One region of the Bacillus paranthracis genome, then DNA from elsewhere that is predicted to be linked to it. Evidence: predicted binding sites of a transcription regulator. Region 1 holds the regulator's gene; each other region holds the start of a gene.
The links. Region 1 encodes Rex, which represses fermentation and respiration genes when NADH is low (regulators of the CRP and FNR family bind a similar motif). Its sites were predicted from a motif close to TTGTGAAATATTTCACAA; they were not measured.
Positions count from the first base shown of each region.

Region 2: the regulator Rex is predicted to act here: its motif matches at 2,389-2,406, upstream of hcp (hydroxylamine reductase).
Region 3: the regulator Rex is predicted to act here: its motif matches at 2,317-2,334, upstream of adhE (bifunctional acetaldehyde-CoA/alcohol dehydrogenase).
Region 4: the regulator Rex is predicted to act here: its motif matches at 2,105-2,122, upstream of NLJ82_RS23920 (L-lactate dehydrogenase).

Region 1 is NZ_CP101135.1:265,860-270,073, forward strand. It holds gene NLJ82_RS01535 (ABC-F family ATP-binding cassette domain-containing protein) at 1-1,657, opposite strand, end outside; gene NLJ82_RS01540 (redox-sensing transcriptional repressor Rex) at 1,845-2,474, shown strand; gene NLJ82_RS01545 (YdiK family protein) at 2,504-2,695, opposite strand; gene NLJ82_RS01550 (CPBP family intramembrane glutamic endopeptidase) at 2,692-3,441, opposite strand; gene groES (co-chaperone GroES) at 3,843-4,127, shown strand; gene groL (chaperonin GroEL) at 4,166-4,214, shown strand, end outside.
Region 2 is NZ_CP101135.1:3,167,212-3,171,425, forward strand. It holds gene NLJ82_RS16245 (DUF1048 domain-containing protein) at 1-217, opposite strand, end outside; gene NLJ82_RS16250 (PadR family transcriptional regulator) at 294-614, opposite strand; gene hcp (hydroxylamine reductase) at 1,039-2,325, opposite strand; gene NLJ82_RS16260 (hypothetical protein) at 2,601-3,632, shown strand; gene bla2 (BcII family subclass B1 metallo-beta-lactamase) at 4,069-4,214, opposite strand, start outside.
Region 3 is NZ_CP101135.1:4,099,996-4,104,209, forward strand. It holds gene adhE (bifunctional acetaldehyde-CoA/alcohol dehydrogenase) at 1-2,122, opposite strand, end outside; gene NLJ82_RS21250 (bifunctional cystathionine gamma-lyase/homocysteine desulfhydrase) at 2,382-3,515, opposite strand; gene NLJ82_RS21255 (O-acetylserine dependent cystathionine beta-synthase) at 3,519-4,214, opposite strand, start outside.
Region 4 is NZ_CP101135.1:4,622,833-4,627,046, forward strand. It holds gene NLJ82_RS23915 (S8 family serine peptidase) at 1-864, shown strand, start outside; gene NLJ82_RS23920 (L-lactate dehydrogenase) at 1,044-1,988, opposite strand; tRNA gene NLJ82_RS23925 (tRNA-Glu) at 2,644-2,715, opposite strand; tRNA gene NLJ82_RS23930 (tRNA-Ser) at 2,722-2,812, opposite strand; tRNA gene NLJ82_RS23935 (tRNA-Asn) at 2,820-2,894, opposite strand; tRNA gene NLJ82_RS23940 (tRNA-Ile) at 2,902-2,978, opposite strand; tRNA gene NLJ82_RS23945 (tRNA-Gly) at 2,989-3,059, opposite strand; tRNA gene NLJ82_RS23950 (tRNA-Lys) at 3,073-3,148, opposite strand; tRNA gene NLJ82_RS23955 (tRNA-Thr) at 3,159-3,234, opposite strand; tRNA gene NLJ82_RS23960 (tRNA-Phe) at 3,249-3,324, opposite strand; tRNA gene NLJ82_RS23965 (tRNA-Asp) at 3,337-3,412, opposite strand; tRNA gene NLJ82_RS23970 (tRNA-Met) at 3,414-3,490, opposite strand; tRNA gene NLJ82_RS23975 (tRNA-Ser) at 3,518-3,610, opposite strand; tRNA gene NLJ82_RS23980 (tRNA-Ile) at 3,628-3,704, opposite strand; tRNA gene NLJ82_RS23985 (tRNA-Met) at 3,709-3,785, opposite strand; tRNA gene NLJ82_RS23990 (tRNA-Ala) at 3,806-3,878, opposite strand; tRNA gene NLJ82_RS23995 (tRNA-Pro) at 3,895-3,968, opposite strand; tRNA gene NLJ82_RS24000 (tRNA-Arg) at 3,979-4,052, opposite strand; tRNA gene NLJ82_RS24005 (tRNA-Leu) at 4,056-4,144, opposite strand; tRNA gene NLJ82_RS24010 (tRNA-Gly) at 4,161-4,214, opposite strand, start outside.

The sequences.
Region 1 (4,214 bases):
TTTCTTGCTGTTCTTGTTGTTCAAACTCAGCACGTTCAATCATCTCATTTTTCTTTTCAACGTAGTAATCGTAGTCCCCTAAATATTCCTGTGCACCTTCTGTTGATAACTCAACAACGGTCGTCGTTACACGATTAATAAAGTAGCGGTCATGAGATACAAAGAGAAGGGTACCAGGATAATCAATTAAAGCATTCTCCAAAATCTCTTTACTATTTAAATCAAGATGGTTTGTAGGCTCATCGAGAATTAATAAATTCGATTTTTGCATCATAAGTTTGGCAAGAGCTAAACGAGCTTTCTGTCCACCGCTAAGAGAAGATACTGGCTTTAATACATCATCTCCTGTGAATAAGAAGTTACCTAATATCGTGCGAATTTCTTTTTCAGGTTGCAGTGGATATTCATCCCATAGCTCATTTAAAACTCGCTTAGAAGATGTTAAATTAGCTTGTTCCTGATCATAATAACCAACAGAGACATTAGATCCGAAAGAAACCTCACCATGTAATAATGGTAACTTATTCACAATGGATTTTAATAATGTGGATTTCCCAATTCCATTTGGACCAACTAAAGCAACACTATCTCCGCGAGTTAAGCGCATTGTTACATGTTCAATAATTGGATCCTTATCATAGCCGATAGTTGCGTCCTTTACTTGTAAAACATCATTTCCACTTTGTTTTTCAATATCGAAGTGGAAGGAAGCTGACTTAGAATCCCCTAATGGTCTTGTTAATAATTCCATACGGTCTAATTGTTTACGGCGGCTTTGCGCACGTTTTGTCGTAGATGCACGAGCTATATTTTTTTGAACGAAGTCCTCTAGCTTAGCAATCTCATCTTGTTGTTTTTCATAACGTTTCATTTCTTGCTCGTATAGTGCTGATTTTAAGTCTAAATATTTACTGTAGTTACCAACAAATCGTCTACTTTCTTTATTCGAAATTTCATATACTTGTGTAACAAGTTTATCTAAGAAATAACGGTCATGGGAAACGATTAGTATTGCCCCAGGATAACCTTGTAAATATTGTTCAAGCCATGTTAATGTTTCGATGTCTAAATGGTTTGTAGGCTCGTCCAAAATAAGTAAGTCTGGTTTCGTTAATAATAATTTACCGAGAGCTAATCGTGTTTTTTGTCCACCGCTTAATGTCGAAATCGTCGTCTGGTGCGTTTCAACTGGGAAGCCAAGACCACTTAAAATCGAACGGATATCTGCTTCGTACTGATAGCCACCTTGATCTTTATAATCTAATTGTAATTGGTCATAATCAGCTAATAATCTTTCATATGTAGCCTCGTTTGAAAAGTTTTCTTCTTTTCCCATCTCTTGCTCTAGCCTTCGAAGTTTTGTCTCCATTTGCTGCAAGTGTGTAAAGACGGTTAACATTTCATCCCAAATTGTTAAAGATGTTTCTAAACCGGTATTTTGAGCTAAATATCCAATTGAGACATCTTTCGGTTTTATAATTTCTCCACCATCATGAGATAGCTCACCCGCTATTATTTTTAATAATGTAGATTTTCCAGCGCCATTTCGTCCGACTAATGCGATACGATCTTTCGTTTGAACTTCTAATTTTATATTTGAAAGAATCGTTTCTGCACCGTATAATTTCGAAAGCGCGTTTACTTGTAATAAAATCAATGTTTTCACCTCAAATAATTTCTTAACTTTGCCATGTTTATATTTCTCAATCATACTAAAAATAGTGTATAGTTTAAAATACAGAGAGAATACTTCTTCTTTCTATTATACAAGGAATTTAATAAGTGCTAAACTTCTGTATTTAATTAAAGCATATGAATAAAGATAGGAAGAGAGGAGAGGTTATATGGAGCAGCAGAAAATTCCACAAGCCACTGCTAAGAGATTGCCTCTATACTATCGATTTATCCAAAACTTATCTTTGTCTGGTAAGCAACGTGTTTCATCAGCCGAATTAAGTGAAGCGGTAAAGGTTGATTCCGCAACGATTCGAAGAGATTTCTCATACTTTGGAGCATTAGGGAAAAAAGGATATGGATATAACGTAAATTATTTATTATCATTTTTCCGTGAAACACTCGACCAAGATGATATAACACGTGTAGCGCTTATTGGAGTAGGTAATTTAGGGACCGCTTTCTTACATTATAATTTCACGAAAAACAATAATACAAAAATTGAAATGGCGTTTGATATTAGTGAAGAGAAAGTTGGAACAGAAATCGGAGGCATTCCTGTATATCACTTAGATGAATTAGAAGAACGTTTATCATCTGATATACAAGTGGCAATATTAACAGTACCCGCTACAGTAGCACAATCTGTAGCTGATAGATTGGCAGAAACAAACGTGCATGGTATTTTGAATTTCACACCAGCACGATTAAATGTGTCAGACAATATAAGAATTCATCATATTGATTTAGCAGTAGAGTTACAAACATTAGTTTACTTTTTGAAGAATTATCCACAATAAAACGCAGAGGAAGCGACCTCTGCGTTTTATTATTGTTTTTTCTTTGTGAATTTAACTAAGATGAGGCGAAGTGCCAAATTAAAATCAATCGTCGCCATAACTGCAAATAGTATTGTCCACATATTCCAAATTGTATCTGTTACATTCCTAATGGCTAGATGTGTAAAGATACATCCTAGAAGGAAGTACAATATAGCCATGAACAATGGTGAGTTTCTCATACTAAAAATCCTCCGATAAAGCCTTGCATTTTTTCAGCTTCTTTAATCATTTCTTGAATTTGTTCGTTACTCACTAAAACTTGGGCAATTGCAACTAATGTATTCATTGCAACATGAGCTGCGATAGGGACGATAATACGCTTCGTTTTTACATATAAGAAGGCGAATACGAGCCCCATAGCAGTGTATACCAATAAGTGAGTGAAATCAAAATGAATTGCTGCGAATACGAGAGAACTAATGATAGCAGCAATAAAGAAGTTAAACTTCTTATAAAGTGTACCAAATAAAATTTTCCTAAATACGATTTCTTCCAAAATAGGCCCTATTATAGAGATGACGATAAGGAACCAAGGTGTCGTTCTTGCGATATCCATAAGTCTCGCTGTATTTTCAGATCCAGGTTTAATACCTAATACATACATTTCAATCATACCAGCAATACTTTGCGAGAAAAATGCTAAGAAGAACCCGATAAAAATCCAACCAATCGTAGCTGGAACAGTAGAACGCTTTGTATCTAAATGTCTGTCGCGAATATCTGTTCTAAGTAACCAAAGTACGATACATAATGCAATAAAGAAGCTAATGATCGCCCAGTGACCAGTTATGAGTTGAAATTTCTCTTCCCTAGTGAATCCCCTGTTATCATAAAGCCCAGTTTTCAGAAGAAGTGGTAATCCAGCAATTGATGATAACTGCATTAAAATGTATGTAACGATAACCCACCAATATTGTTTTTTCAAATGGTTTAACCATCCTTTCTAACTCTAGTGTATGAGATAAGGTAGGATAACATGTAAATATGCTACCTACGATATAAACCTTACTTACATTATGTTTTTTTTGTAAATCCTTATTTGAAATTATAATAGAAGACAGGAGAAAGTTGTGTGTGTAGCGAAAACAACTTAGGGTGTCCTTTCATATTGTAACATACGAGTAGTGGAAACAACGATTCATATAGTAAAGGTAGAAGAAGAGGAACTCTATATAGAAAAATTTATAGCGTAATTTGCGAAAAAATTATGATTTTTTTACTTGCAAAAGAAATTGAGATTATTTATTATTATAAGTGTGTTAGCACTCGGGTGACTTGAGTGCTAATAAATAAAATTTACATAACAAAATGAGGAGGTTATTGTTCATGCTAAAGCCATTAGGTGATCGCGTTGTAATTGAGCTTGTTCAAGCGGAAGAAAAAACAGCAAGTGGTATTGTATTACCAGACACAGCAAAAGAAAAACCACAAGAGGGTAAAGTTATTGCAGTAGGTACTGGTCGAGTGCTTGAAAATGGTGAGCGTGTTGCTTTAGAGGTAGCAGCAGGTGATCTTATCATCTTCTCAAAATATGCAGGTACTGAAGTAAAATATGAAGGTACAGACTACTTGATTTTACGTGAAAGTGACATTTTAGCAGTTATCGGTTAATTATATAAATCTTAAAAAATCCAAGGGGGTCAATTATTATGGCAAAAGATATTAAATTTAGTGAAGAAGCACGTCGTTCGATGCTTC
Region 2 (4,214 bases), 2.3 Mb from region 1:
GCACTTGTCTGCCTTCCGCTGCACCAGCTTCAAACAAATCGATTAATTCGTACTGAATGTGCAGCATATCCATCCCGTTTCCGGTCGAAAAATTCCACATGTAGTTTTGAATTTTCTTAAACACAAACTGATAGTCCTCTGGCAGTGCTGCAACACGTGCCATCATCATTCTGTACTCTTTTTTATCACCAATTAATTTTTTGAATATTTCCAACATTTTATTTTCCTCCTTTTTTTATAAAGCAGAACCAGAAACTCTCCAAATATGAGCCGAAACATTTTATATTATGAGGCTAGTTTGACTTCAAGACGTTAATTTTTGACGATACAAAATCCCATTTTTTCCAAAACAATTCAAGTTCCTGACGTCCAGCTTCATTTAATGAATAAAACTTACGAGGCGGTCCCATATCTGATGGTTTCTTTTCAATATTCACAAGCTTTTTCTTCTCTAATCGTACGAGGATAGTATAGACTGTTCCTTCCACGACTTCTGTAAACCCAAGATCATTCAGGTGGCGAGTAATCTCATAACCATACGTTTCACGGCGACTAATGATTTCCAGCACACACCCTTCCAGTGAACCTTTCAACATTTCAGTTAAATTTTCCATGTTCTGATCCTCCTTTACCCCCTATTCTGTCTGACTTATATTCAGTATTACAGAGTACTAAGGCGAATTTTTACTGAATAGCTTTTGAGTAAAACTACACTATTCAGTATTACTTATTACAACTACATTGTATGACTAAGTAGCGGTACATGTCAACTGATTTTCAAATTTCTTCTAAAATCCGCTATTACCTATTACTTAGTGAAAATTTTTTTTAAGAAACAACACTACTCAGTATCACCTATTACAACTACATTGTATGACTGAGTAGTTGTAAATGTCAACTCGATTTTTATATTTTTCTAAAATCAACTATTACCCACCCCGATAAAAAAAGAAAATACCCCAAAACAATAATTCTATATTTTTGTTTTGGGGCGCTATAAGCTAGCTCTCCTTCTGAATAAGACCAATCATCCTCTTGTTACGATAACATCATATCCATATCTTCTGCTGCAGTTGTAATTAATTTCAAACCGAATGTTTCTTGTAATACATCGAGCACGCCAGCTGAAATAAATTCAGGCGCCTTTGGACCGATGCGAATATCTTGAATTCCAAGACTAAATAGCCCAAGCAAAATAGCAACCGCTTTTTGTTCAAACCAAGATAAGACAATGCTTATTGGCAATTCATTCACTTCGCATTGGAAAGCATCAGCTAAAGCAGCCGCTATTTTCACTGTAGAAATGGAATTATTACATTGTCCTAAGTCGATGTAGCGCGGAATCTCGGTACCAGGTACAACGCCGTAATCCACATCATTGAAGCGGAACTTTCCGCAAGAAGTCGTTAAAATCACTGTTTCAGGCGGAAGTGACGTTGCTAATTCACGATAATATTCTCCGCCTTTTCCTGGAGCATCACAACCTGCAATAACAAAGAAACGCTTAATCTTTCCTTCTTGTACTGCCTCAATAATTTCTGGGGCTAATGATAATACTGTATGATGATGGAACCCTGTTACTAACTGTTCATCCGATTCCATATGTACTTCTGGAAGTTCTAGCGCTTTTTGAATCAATGGTGCAAAATCATCATTTTCAATTTTTTCTACGCCCTCTAGGCCGGCAATATCATATGAATAAAATCGATCAGAGTATGATCCTTTAATTGGCATAACACAGTTCGTTGTCGCTAATATGGCACCTGTAAATTTTTCAAAAAGGCGTCTTTGATCATACCATGCCTTACCGATGTTTCCTTTTAAATGTTTATATTTTTTCAGCTGCGGATACCCGTGTGCTGGTAACATTTCCGAATGCGTATAAATATTAATTTCTTTTCCTTCTGTTTGTTTTAATAATTCTTCTAACGCAAATAAATTATGGCCTGTAACTACAATAGCTTTACCTTCTACACGGTTTTGTGTAATTTGAACAGGCTCTGGCACACCAAAATGATTCGTATGTGCCTCATCTAGCAACTCCATTACCCGTAAAGCTGATTTCCCAACTTTCATAGCCATATCAATATGTTCTTGTTCATTAAAATTAGAATTTGTTAATGTCATGTACAGTGCTTCTTGCGTCGTAGCATCTACAAAAGCATCCGTATACCCTAGCTGAGCAGCATGCGTACGATAAGCCGCAATTCCTTTTAACCCAAAAACAATCGTATCTTGTAAACTCGCAATCGTTTCATTCTTGCCACAAACACCCATTACTTTACATCCGCCTGTTGGGGTTTGCTCACATTGATAACAAAACATATCATCCCACCCTCTCCCAATCATTCATTACACCCTAAGCATAATATCCATTGAAAAAAAGTGATGTGATATCAATCACAATAATATATAAAGATTTGTGACAGTTCATATTGTTGACATAATATTTTTACTATATCCTGGCATTCATACTTGCACATGATTTATTTGCATCATATATCGGTACACTTTTAAGGAATACAAATATCCTATCCACCTAACATTTCACAAATTTTTCCTTACTAATGGTACAATTAAAGTTATGGAGGGACAATATGATGGTATATATGATGTTTTATTACGGAATACTGTTTCTTATACTTGGTATTGCAGTATTTCTGTTTATTATGGCTGGGGCACGAAAAATTAGGAATAAAAATCTTTCATTCGTATTGATCGGTTTAGGGATAAATATACTTGCAAGTCCAGTGGCACTTTTTATAGGGGGGATGGCAACAGATTCTCCATATAGTACTGCACTTGATTTTTGGAAAGGATTTTTCTTTATTCAAGGAATACCTCTTTTCTTACTACTTATAGCTTTCGTTTGGTGGTTTATTTGCCCGCCAAAAGTAACAGTTCAAACGAGTATTGAAAAAGAACTTGAACAAAATAGTAAAAGCACTCAGAAAAAAAGGACACGAGGTCGTCCAATTACTGCCTTACGTATTGTAATTCCAATTATTTTAGTAGTAGGCTGTTTGTCTTACATTTTGTATTTACAGGACATTACACTTAAAAAAAGTCATTCTCCAAATAATAAAAATACGATTAAAGTAGTGAAAATAGATTCAGACTCTTCTCATGGTTCCTCTCCTGTCAGAATTAAATACGGCTTATGGGAACATTTTGACATAAGTATTGCAAATGAGGGAGAACGCCTCGATTCCTCAAACGTTTTCGTAGATTGGAAAAACGATTATGAAGCAACAATAACACTACGAGGCAAAGAATCCGTACCTGAAGTTGTGGAATTTAATGTATCAAATAAATCTAATGGTCCTGTTTTTAAGAAGGTACAAAAAATGGTCAGTTCCTTTACCTTTCAAAAAAGTGAATCTCCAAATTTAATAAATATTATCGAGCTTAGAGAAACAATAAAATCAAAAGGACCAAGTCCCAGTTCAACTGTAAGAATCTATTATGGGAAAAGAGGTAGCATTTTAGAAAAATATAAAGAGGTCACTCTTAAGGAAATGTATACGACAGATAACTTTAATATCAATTGGAGAAACGATGAACAAGTACAGGTAGAAGTATTAGAGGAAAATGTAGTAACAGCTACCATCGTGATTGATTTGTCAAAATGAATTTATTTTTCACATGTTATAACTGTGTTCTATCCGGCACACGAGAGATACATAGCATTTATAAATGAATAGATTTACAGACATGATGAACCGCCCCTTTCTTTACAATACATTTACATTACCTTAACATTGTTTACATTATTTATATGATATATTTATATAGAATCTACTTAATAAATTTCATGTACATTGTTATCTTTATAATCTCTGATTTAATTGATAAGAGATTATGTTATATTTTTTATACCAGGGGTGAATGAGGATGACTGAAACTTTAAAAACACTTATTATGCTTGATGCTACTTACGTTGTTATCGCAATTATGACGGTACTGGTATTTGTATACTTGGAATTAAAATCTCAGTAACGTATGCGGACTTCGCATTTAAATATAGTTAGAAGAAAGCGAGGAGAAAATTGTTTCTCCTCGCTTTTTTTATTTCAACAAATCCAATGTATGTAAAAGTAATCCTCTATCCCCTACTTCTCCATGACCAGGCACTACTAAATTTATATTTCCATATCGCTTCAGCACATTTTCAATCGATGTGGACCATTCATTTACATACGCATCAGCAACGT
Region 3 (4,214 bases), 1.4 Mb from region 1:
TTTTTTCTCGTGCTTCTTCATCATTTCCATCTTTAAATGCTCTTGGTAAATATTTAAATACGAGATCAATGGCCTTTAATGCTAATCCATCTGTATAGTCATTTGCTAAAACAGACACATACGCCTCGATTGCATGCGTTAATACGTCCATGCCAGTGTCTGCTGTTACATGTGGTGGTACTGTCATTACAAATTGTGGATCAACAATTGCTACATCTGGCGTTAATTCATAATCCGCGAGTGGATACTTTATATTATTTTTCTTATCTGTAATAACCGCAAATGGTGTCACTTCTGATCCTGTTCCAGATGTTGTTGGAATGGCAACAAACTGCGCCTTACTTCCTAATTCCGGATATTTACATGTACGTTTTCTTATATCTAAAAACTTCTGTTTAATTCCATAGAATGTTGTTTCTGGGTGCTCATAGAAAAGCCACATCCCTTTTGCTGCATCCATCGCTGAACCACCACCAAGTGCGATAATTACATCCGGCTGAAAACTTCTCATCATTTCCGCACCTTTAAACACAGTTTCATCTGATGGATCTGGCTCAACCTCAAAGAAAACTTCAACTTTCACATCATTTGCATGTTTACGTAAATAATGCGAGACCGTATCTACATATCCGTGCTCAACCATTCCTGGATCTGTTACAATAAATGCACGTGAAATGTTAGGCATATTTGCTAAATATGCTGTCGCATGTTTTTCAAAATAAATTTTTGGTGGTAATTTGAACCACTGCATATTCTTTTTTCTATTTGCCAACCTTTTTATATTTAATAAATGCGTCGCTGTTACGTTTTGAGAAACCGAGTTTTTCCCGTAGGAACCGCAACCAAGCGTAAGTGATGGAATAAATCCATTATATATGTCACCGATTCCACCTTGTGATGAAGGGGCATTTACAATAAGGCGGCAAGCTTTCATACGTAATCCAAATTGCTTTTGCACTTCTTTATTTACAGAATGGATAACTGCTGAATGTCCTAAACCACCGAGGTTTAACATTTCTTCACAATATGTAAATCCTTCTTCTAATGAATTTGCTTTTACACAAGCTAATACTGGACTTAACTTCTCACGAGATAGTGGATATGCGGCTCCGATGCCTTGTATTTCAGCTACAAGCATTTTTGTATTTTTAGGTACAGTAATTCCAACTAATTCGGCAATATACTGTGCGGGTTTCCCTACAATATCACTATTTACTGCACATGTATTTTCATTAATAACAAGCTTTTCTAATTTACTTCCCTCTTCCTCGGTTACAAAATAACAATCATTTGCAATCATTTCTGTTTTCACATCATCATAAATTTCCTTGTCTACAATAATTGCTTGTTCTGATGCACAAATCATACCATTATCAAATGTTTTAGATAAAATCAAATCATTAACCGCTCGTTTTATATGCGCTGATTTCTCTATATAACATGGTACATTACCAGGACCTACACCTAGCGCTGGTTTTCCAGTAGAATAAGCTGATTTCACCATACCTGCTCCTCCAGTTGCCAAAACAAGCGCAACACCTTCATGGTTCATTAATTGTTTCGTTGCTTCGACAGAAGGTCTTTCAATCCACTGAATACAATGTTTTGGTGCCCCCGCCTTCACCGCTGCATCGTATACTGCTTTCGCGGCTGCAATAGAACAGTTTTGTGCTGAAGGATGAAATGCGAAAATAATTGGATTTCTCGTTTTTATCGCGATTAATGCTTTAAACATTGTTGTCGATGTTGGATTCGTTACTGGCGTTACCCCAGCTACTACACCGACGGGCTCCGCAATTTCTATTATTTCTTCATGAGGGTCTTCGTGAATAATTCCTACTGTTTTATCTTTCTTTATGCTATGCCAAATATATTCAGTAGCAAAAATATTTTTAATACATTTATCTTCGTATACACCACGACCTGTTTCTTCAACAGCCAACTTCGCAAGTGGCATATGTTGATCAACACCTGCTAATGCCATTTCATGAACAATGTTGTCAATTTGCTCTTGTGTAAAACTTTCTAATGCTTGTAAAGCCTTCCGACCGTTATTCACTAACGTATCAATCATTTCTTTTACTTCCTGCATTTCATTTACAACTTTCTCTTTGACTACCATGTAAATTCCTCCTATTCTGCTGTCTTGGACTAAATAAGACCCTATAGGTCATAATCAGTCCCGATTAGCGCAAAAAAATAGAATTGCTTTCCTACATGAACTTCATAGTTTGTGAAGTATTTCACAAGTTTATTCGTGAGTAACACTTCATGAATTCAATATACATGAAATCATTTCATTTGTGTATGTCTATTTTGTGAAATGTTTCACAAAATAGACGTAATAAAAATGCACTGCCTATATTAGCAGTGCATTTTTATTATGCTAACGCTTGTGCTAAATCTTCAATTAAATCTTCTCCGTCTTCAATACCGACAGAAATTCGAATTAATGTATCTGTAATTCCTAATTCTTTACGACGATCTGCTGGAATTGATGCATGCGTCATTTGAGAGGGGATAGAAATTAAACTTTCTACTGCTCCTAAACTTTCAGCCAGCGTAAAGTATTGTAATCTCTCAAGTACTTTATTTAATGTTTCTTCGCTATCTACATCAAATGAGATAATAGCACCAAATCCATTTGCCTGTTCTGTTGCCAGTTCATGGTTTTGATGTGACTCAAGGCCTGGGTAATATACTTTATTTACTTTTGGGTGGTTATTTAAAAACTCAGCAATTGCACGTGAATTCGTTTCATGCTCTTCCATTCGAATTCCTAATGTTTTTAAACCACGAAGTAGTAAGAAACTATCTTGCGGACCAAGAATGCCACCTGTTGAGTTTTGTACAAAGTGAAGGTCTTCTGCTAATTGCGGGCTATTTACAACTACTAGACCTGCAACTACGTCACTATGACCTCCTAAATATTTCGTTGCACTATGAAGTACAATGTCTGCTCCTAAAGAAATCGGCGACTGCCAATATGGCGTCATGAATGTGTTATCAATAATTGTTAATAAATCTTTCTCTTTAGCAAGAGTAGATATTTTTTTAATATCAGTAATTTTTAGTAACGGATTCGTTGGTGTTTCTACATAAATCGCTTTCGTATTTGGACGAATCGCTTCTTCAACTTCCTCTAAGTTTGTTGTATCTACAAATGTATGCTCAATACCGAAGCGGTTTAACACTTTCGTAATCACGCGGTACGTTCCGCCATACACATCATCTGTTAAAATAACGTGGTCACCTTTTGAAAACAACATAATTGTAGCTGTAATAGCCGCCATTCCTGAACCAAATGCGAAACCAGCATGGCCGTTTTCTAATACCGCAATCATTTCTTCTAAAGCTGCACGTGTTGGGTTTCCTGTACGTGAATATTCATATCCTTGATGCTTACCAACTGCTTCTTGTTTGTACGTACTCGTTTGATAAATCGGTACATTTACAGATCCAGTTGAAGGTTCTCCTATGCGAATACCATGAATTAACTTTGTCTTTGCTCTCATTTTTTATTCCCATCCTTTGTATATGTCTTTACTTAAATAGCGCTCACTACTATCAGGAAAAATCGTTACAATATTTGTACCTGGCGCCGCTTTCTCTGCTTCAAGTAAACTTGCATGAAATGCTGCTCCTGAAGAGCTCCCAACAAGAAGTCCTTCTTTTTGCGCTAATTCTTTCACTCGTAAAAATGCATTTCGATCAGAAATCGTATGAATTTCATCAAAATAAGATGTTTTCAAAAATGGCGGGATGAATTCAAGGCCAATCCCTTCTGTTTCATGTGAGCCAGCTTTACCACCATTTAAAATAGATCCTTCTGGTTCCACAATAACCGTTTTTATATCTACATTTTTTTCTTTTAAATAAGATGCAGTCCCCATAAACGTACCGCCAGTTCCTGCTCCAGCAACAAATATGTTAATCTCTCCATTAAGTGCCGACCAAAGTTCAGGTCCTAATGTTTTAAAATATGCACGAGGATTTGCCTCATTTGCGAACTGACTTGGAGAGTATGAATTCGGTATCTCATTTACTAACTCTTTTGCTTTTGCAATTGCACCGGTCATTCCTTGCTCAGTCGGCGTATGCACGACCGTTGCGCCTAGTGCTTTCATTAATTCTTGTTTTTCAATGCTAAATTTCTCTGGTACACAAACGATAACGTGTAAATCATGTTGTAACGCTGCGAGTGCCAGTCCAAT
Region 4 (4,214 bases), 890 kb from region 1:
CCTGCTTTTGAAAAACTCCTTTCTGAAAAAGGGGTAACCGCAAAAATAAATGAATCAAAACTAGAAGAAGGTTCTGTTACAGTAGGCGGGGCTATTGATGATAAAAACTTCGCTGGATTAGATGGTGACTTCCCGTTCATTGATATAACTTTTAAGGTAGAAAATGATGAATTTTATGAAGCAAATGCTCAATTAGATTTATCAGTGTTCGCTTACTGGAAACAAGGTGAATCAGAGCCAAATAGAATGCGTGTCCTTCAAGATCAAACATTCTCAGTTATGTCTTTAAACTCACTAGTAGAAGGAAATATTAAACCTGGTGCATTCTTAAATGAACGTGGCTATTTAGATGAGAAATTCGATTATACAAAGCTTGGCGTAAAAGTATATGCAACTGATTCTTACCGTCATAAGTTTGAAGGCTCACTAGACAAATACGGATACTTCAAACTAAATGGACTTCCTGTTAATAAACGCGACTATAACTTATATGTAGAAGTACCAGGGCATTTAACAAGCCGACTAACAACGAAACTTGGTACTGAAAAAGACGGTAAGCTACTTGGCCAATATTATTATGCACGCCTTGATGAAAACCTTGCAGGTGATGTAAATGGCGATAAAGTAATTGATATAAAAGATGCTGAAATTATCGCTAGCAACTATGGTAAAAAAGGAGTATCTGTGAAAGACGGTGACCTAAATAAAGATGGTATTGTTGACGAAAAAGATATTCGCTTCGTTGAAAAGAACTTCTTGAAAAAAGGTCCCGATGCATCTAAATCACAAACACCTGTTGAAAAATCAAAAAGCGGTACACTGGCAGATATTTTAAAGAAATTAGGATTAACGCCTAAAAAATGATAATAATAAAGAGCACTCTACCCAAAGTAGAGTGCTCTTTTCTATAAACGACCCTGATCCAGCAAAAGGGGTATATTGGGGATATACAAGGGAAACCGGAAAAGGAATTTATATTAAATTATATATAAATCCAGAAGTAAGAAGTAGTTCCCCACTTCTGGATTATTTAGCAATTATTATTATAGTACTGGTGCCATTGTTTCTTTTAATACTTTTACAGAATGAGCAAATTTCGCTTTTTCATCCTCATTTAACTCAAGCTCTACGATTTCACGTACACCTTCACGGTTAATTACAGCTGGAACACCTACGTAAGCATCTTTCTCACCGTATTGACCTTCAAGGTATGCAGATACAGTTAATACGCTGTTCTCGTTGTTTAAGATTGCTTTAGTTACACGAAGTAGTGACATACCGATTCCGTAATAAGTTGCACCTTTACGCTCGATGATATGGTAAGCTGCATCACGTACGTTTTCGAAGATTTTGTCTAAGTCTTCTTGTTTGTACTGTTCGTTGTTAGCTAAGATTGTTTCTAGTTTTTGTACACCGATAGTAGCGTGACTCCATACTGGAAGTTCAGTGTCACCGTGTTCACCAACGATGTAAGCATGAACGTTACGTGGATCTACATCTAAGTAGTCACCTAACATGTAACGGAAACGAGCAGAGTCTAAAGTAGTACCAGAACCAATTACACGCTCTTTTGGTAGACCAGATTCTTTCCAAGTTACGTAAGTTAAAATATCAACTGGGTTAGTTGCGATTAAGAAGATTCCATCGAATCCGCTATCCATAATACCGCGAACGATTTGTTTAAAGATCTTTGTATTTTTCTCAACTAAGTCTAAACGAGTTTCACCTGGCTTTTGTGGTAATCCAGCAGTGATAACTACTAAATCTGCATCTTTACAATCTGCATAGCTACCGCTCCAAACTTTTGTTGGTGATGGAGAGAATGGTACCGCATGGCTTAAGTCCATTGCTTCCCCTTCTGCTTTTGCTTCATTAACATCTACTAATACGAATTCTTCAGCTACACCTTGGTTGATCATTGAGTAAGCGTAACTACAACCTACAGCTCCTGTTCCTACTAATACTACACGATTGATACCTTTTTTCATGGTAATTTCCCCTCTCTATTGTTCACATATATTTTTTTATGATTGTTTAAGTAATTAATTAAAATACTAATTTAATGTTGTTTAACTTCTTTACATTCATATTGTAGCACGTATTATTGTGAATTACTTCACAAATTATGACCTATTTGTGAACTTTTTCACATAGAGTGTAAAGTTATTAGAATAGGTGTGGAATCCATTTCAATGGAGGCGTTTTCTTTAGATTGTGAACGTGAAATAGTTCCGTTTTATCGGTAAGTGAAATTATATCGACGATTATTTAAATATATCAACGATTTTTATAATATATCGATCGTAAATCAAATTATATCGGCGATTCGACAAGGAATATCGACTTACCGACAAAACTCGACAATAATGACAACATAAAAAAGCTGTCTTCAGTAGATTACCTACTGAGAGACAGCTTCTTCTATATATTATTTATTTTCCGCGGTAGTTCCTAATGCAGCATGCTTTATTTGAACAACCCGTATTTCGATTTTATTATTCAACTGTATCTAATAACTCTACAACTAATTCCTTAGGATCTTCCCAGCTATGATATATTTCTAAGTGCCATTTCGTTAATGACCTTGAGTATCACTTTTACACAACAAAAAAGAGATAGCAGATTATGCTATCTCTTTTAATATGACCCGTACGGGATTCGAACCCGTGTTACCGCCGTGAAAGGGCGGTGTCTTAACCACTTGACCAACGGGCCAATTACTGGCAGAGAAGAAGGGATTCGAACCCTCGCACCGCGTTCGCGATCTACTCCCTTAGCAGGGGAGCCCCTTGAGCCACTTGGGTACTTCTCTATAAATATGGCTCCGCAGGTAGGACTCGAACCTACGACCGATCGGTTAACAGCCGATAGCTCTACCACTGAGCTACTGCGGAACAATTATGGTGGGCCTAAATGGACTCGAACCATCGACCTCACGCTTATCAGGCGTGCGCTCTAACCAGCTGAGCTATAGGCCCATAATTGAAAAGCGGGTGAAGAGAATCGAACTCTCGACCAGAGCTTGGAAGGCTCTTGTTTTACCACTAAACTACACCCGCATTAAATTGTAAATGGTGAGCCATGAAGGACTCGAACCTTCGACCCTCTGATTAAAAGTCAGATGCTCTACCAACTGAGCTAATGGCTCATTTTGAAAGTGGTGCCGGCTAGAGGACTTGAACCCCCAACCTACTGATTACAAGTCAGTTGCTCTACCAATTGAGCTAAGCCGGCTTGCGACTTCAAAATGGTGGCTCGGGACGGAATCGAACCGCCGACACGAGGATTTTCAGTCCTCTGCTCTACCGACTGAGCTACCGAGCCTTTATGTAAAAATGGCGGTCCCGACCGGGGTCGAACCGGCGATCTCCTGCGTGACAGGCAGGCATGTTAACCACTACACCACGGGACCTTGGTTGCGGGGACAGGATTTGAACCTGCGACCTTCGGGTTATGAGCCCGACGAGCTACCAGACTGCTCCACCCCGCGACGATAAAATATTTAATTAAGAAAAAATGGAGGAGGTAGAGGGATTCGAACCCCCGCGCGACTCTCGCCGCCTGTCGGTTTTCAAGACCGATCCCTTCAGCCGAACTTGGGTATACCTCCGAGATATAAACTTCTAATGGTGGACCTTGTAGGACTCGAACCTACGACCGGACGGTTATGAGCCGTCTGCTCTAACCAGCTGAGCTAAAGGTCCTTTATGGTAGCGGCGGAGGGGATCGAACCCCCGACCTCACGGGTATGAACCGTACGCTCTAGCCAGCTGAGCTACACCGCCATAAATGATATTAAAATAAGTGGAGCCTAGCGGGATCGAACCGCTGACCTCCTGCGTGCAAGGCAGGCGCTCTCCCAGCTGAGCTAAGGCCCCATGTTTTTTGGGAATATCGGGAAGACAGGATTTGAACCTGCGACCCCCTGGTCCCAAACCAGGTGCTCTACCAAGCTGAGCCACTTCCCGTTAATAAAAGCGCGCCCGAGAGGAGTCGAACCCCTAACCTCTTGATCCGTAGTCAAACGCTCTATCCAATTGAGCTACGGGCGCATATGGTGCCGAGGGCGGGGGTCGAACCCGCACGGTGGTCACCCACCGCAGGATTTTAAGTCCTGTGCGTCTGCCTGTTCCGCCACCCCGGCATGTCATATTGAAAATTGGAGCGGAAGACGGGATTCGAACCCGCGACCCCAACCTTGGCAAGGTTGTATT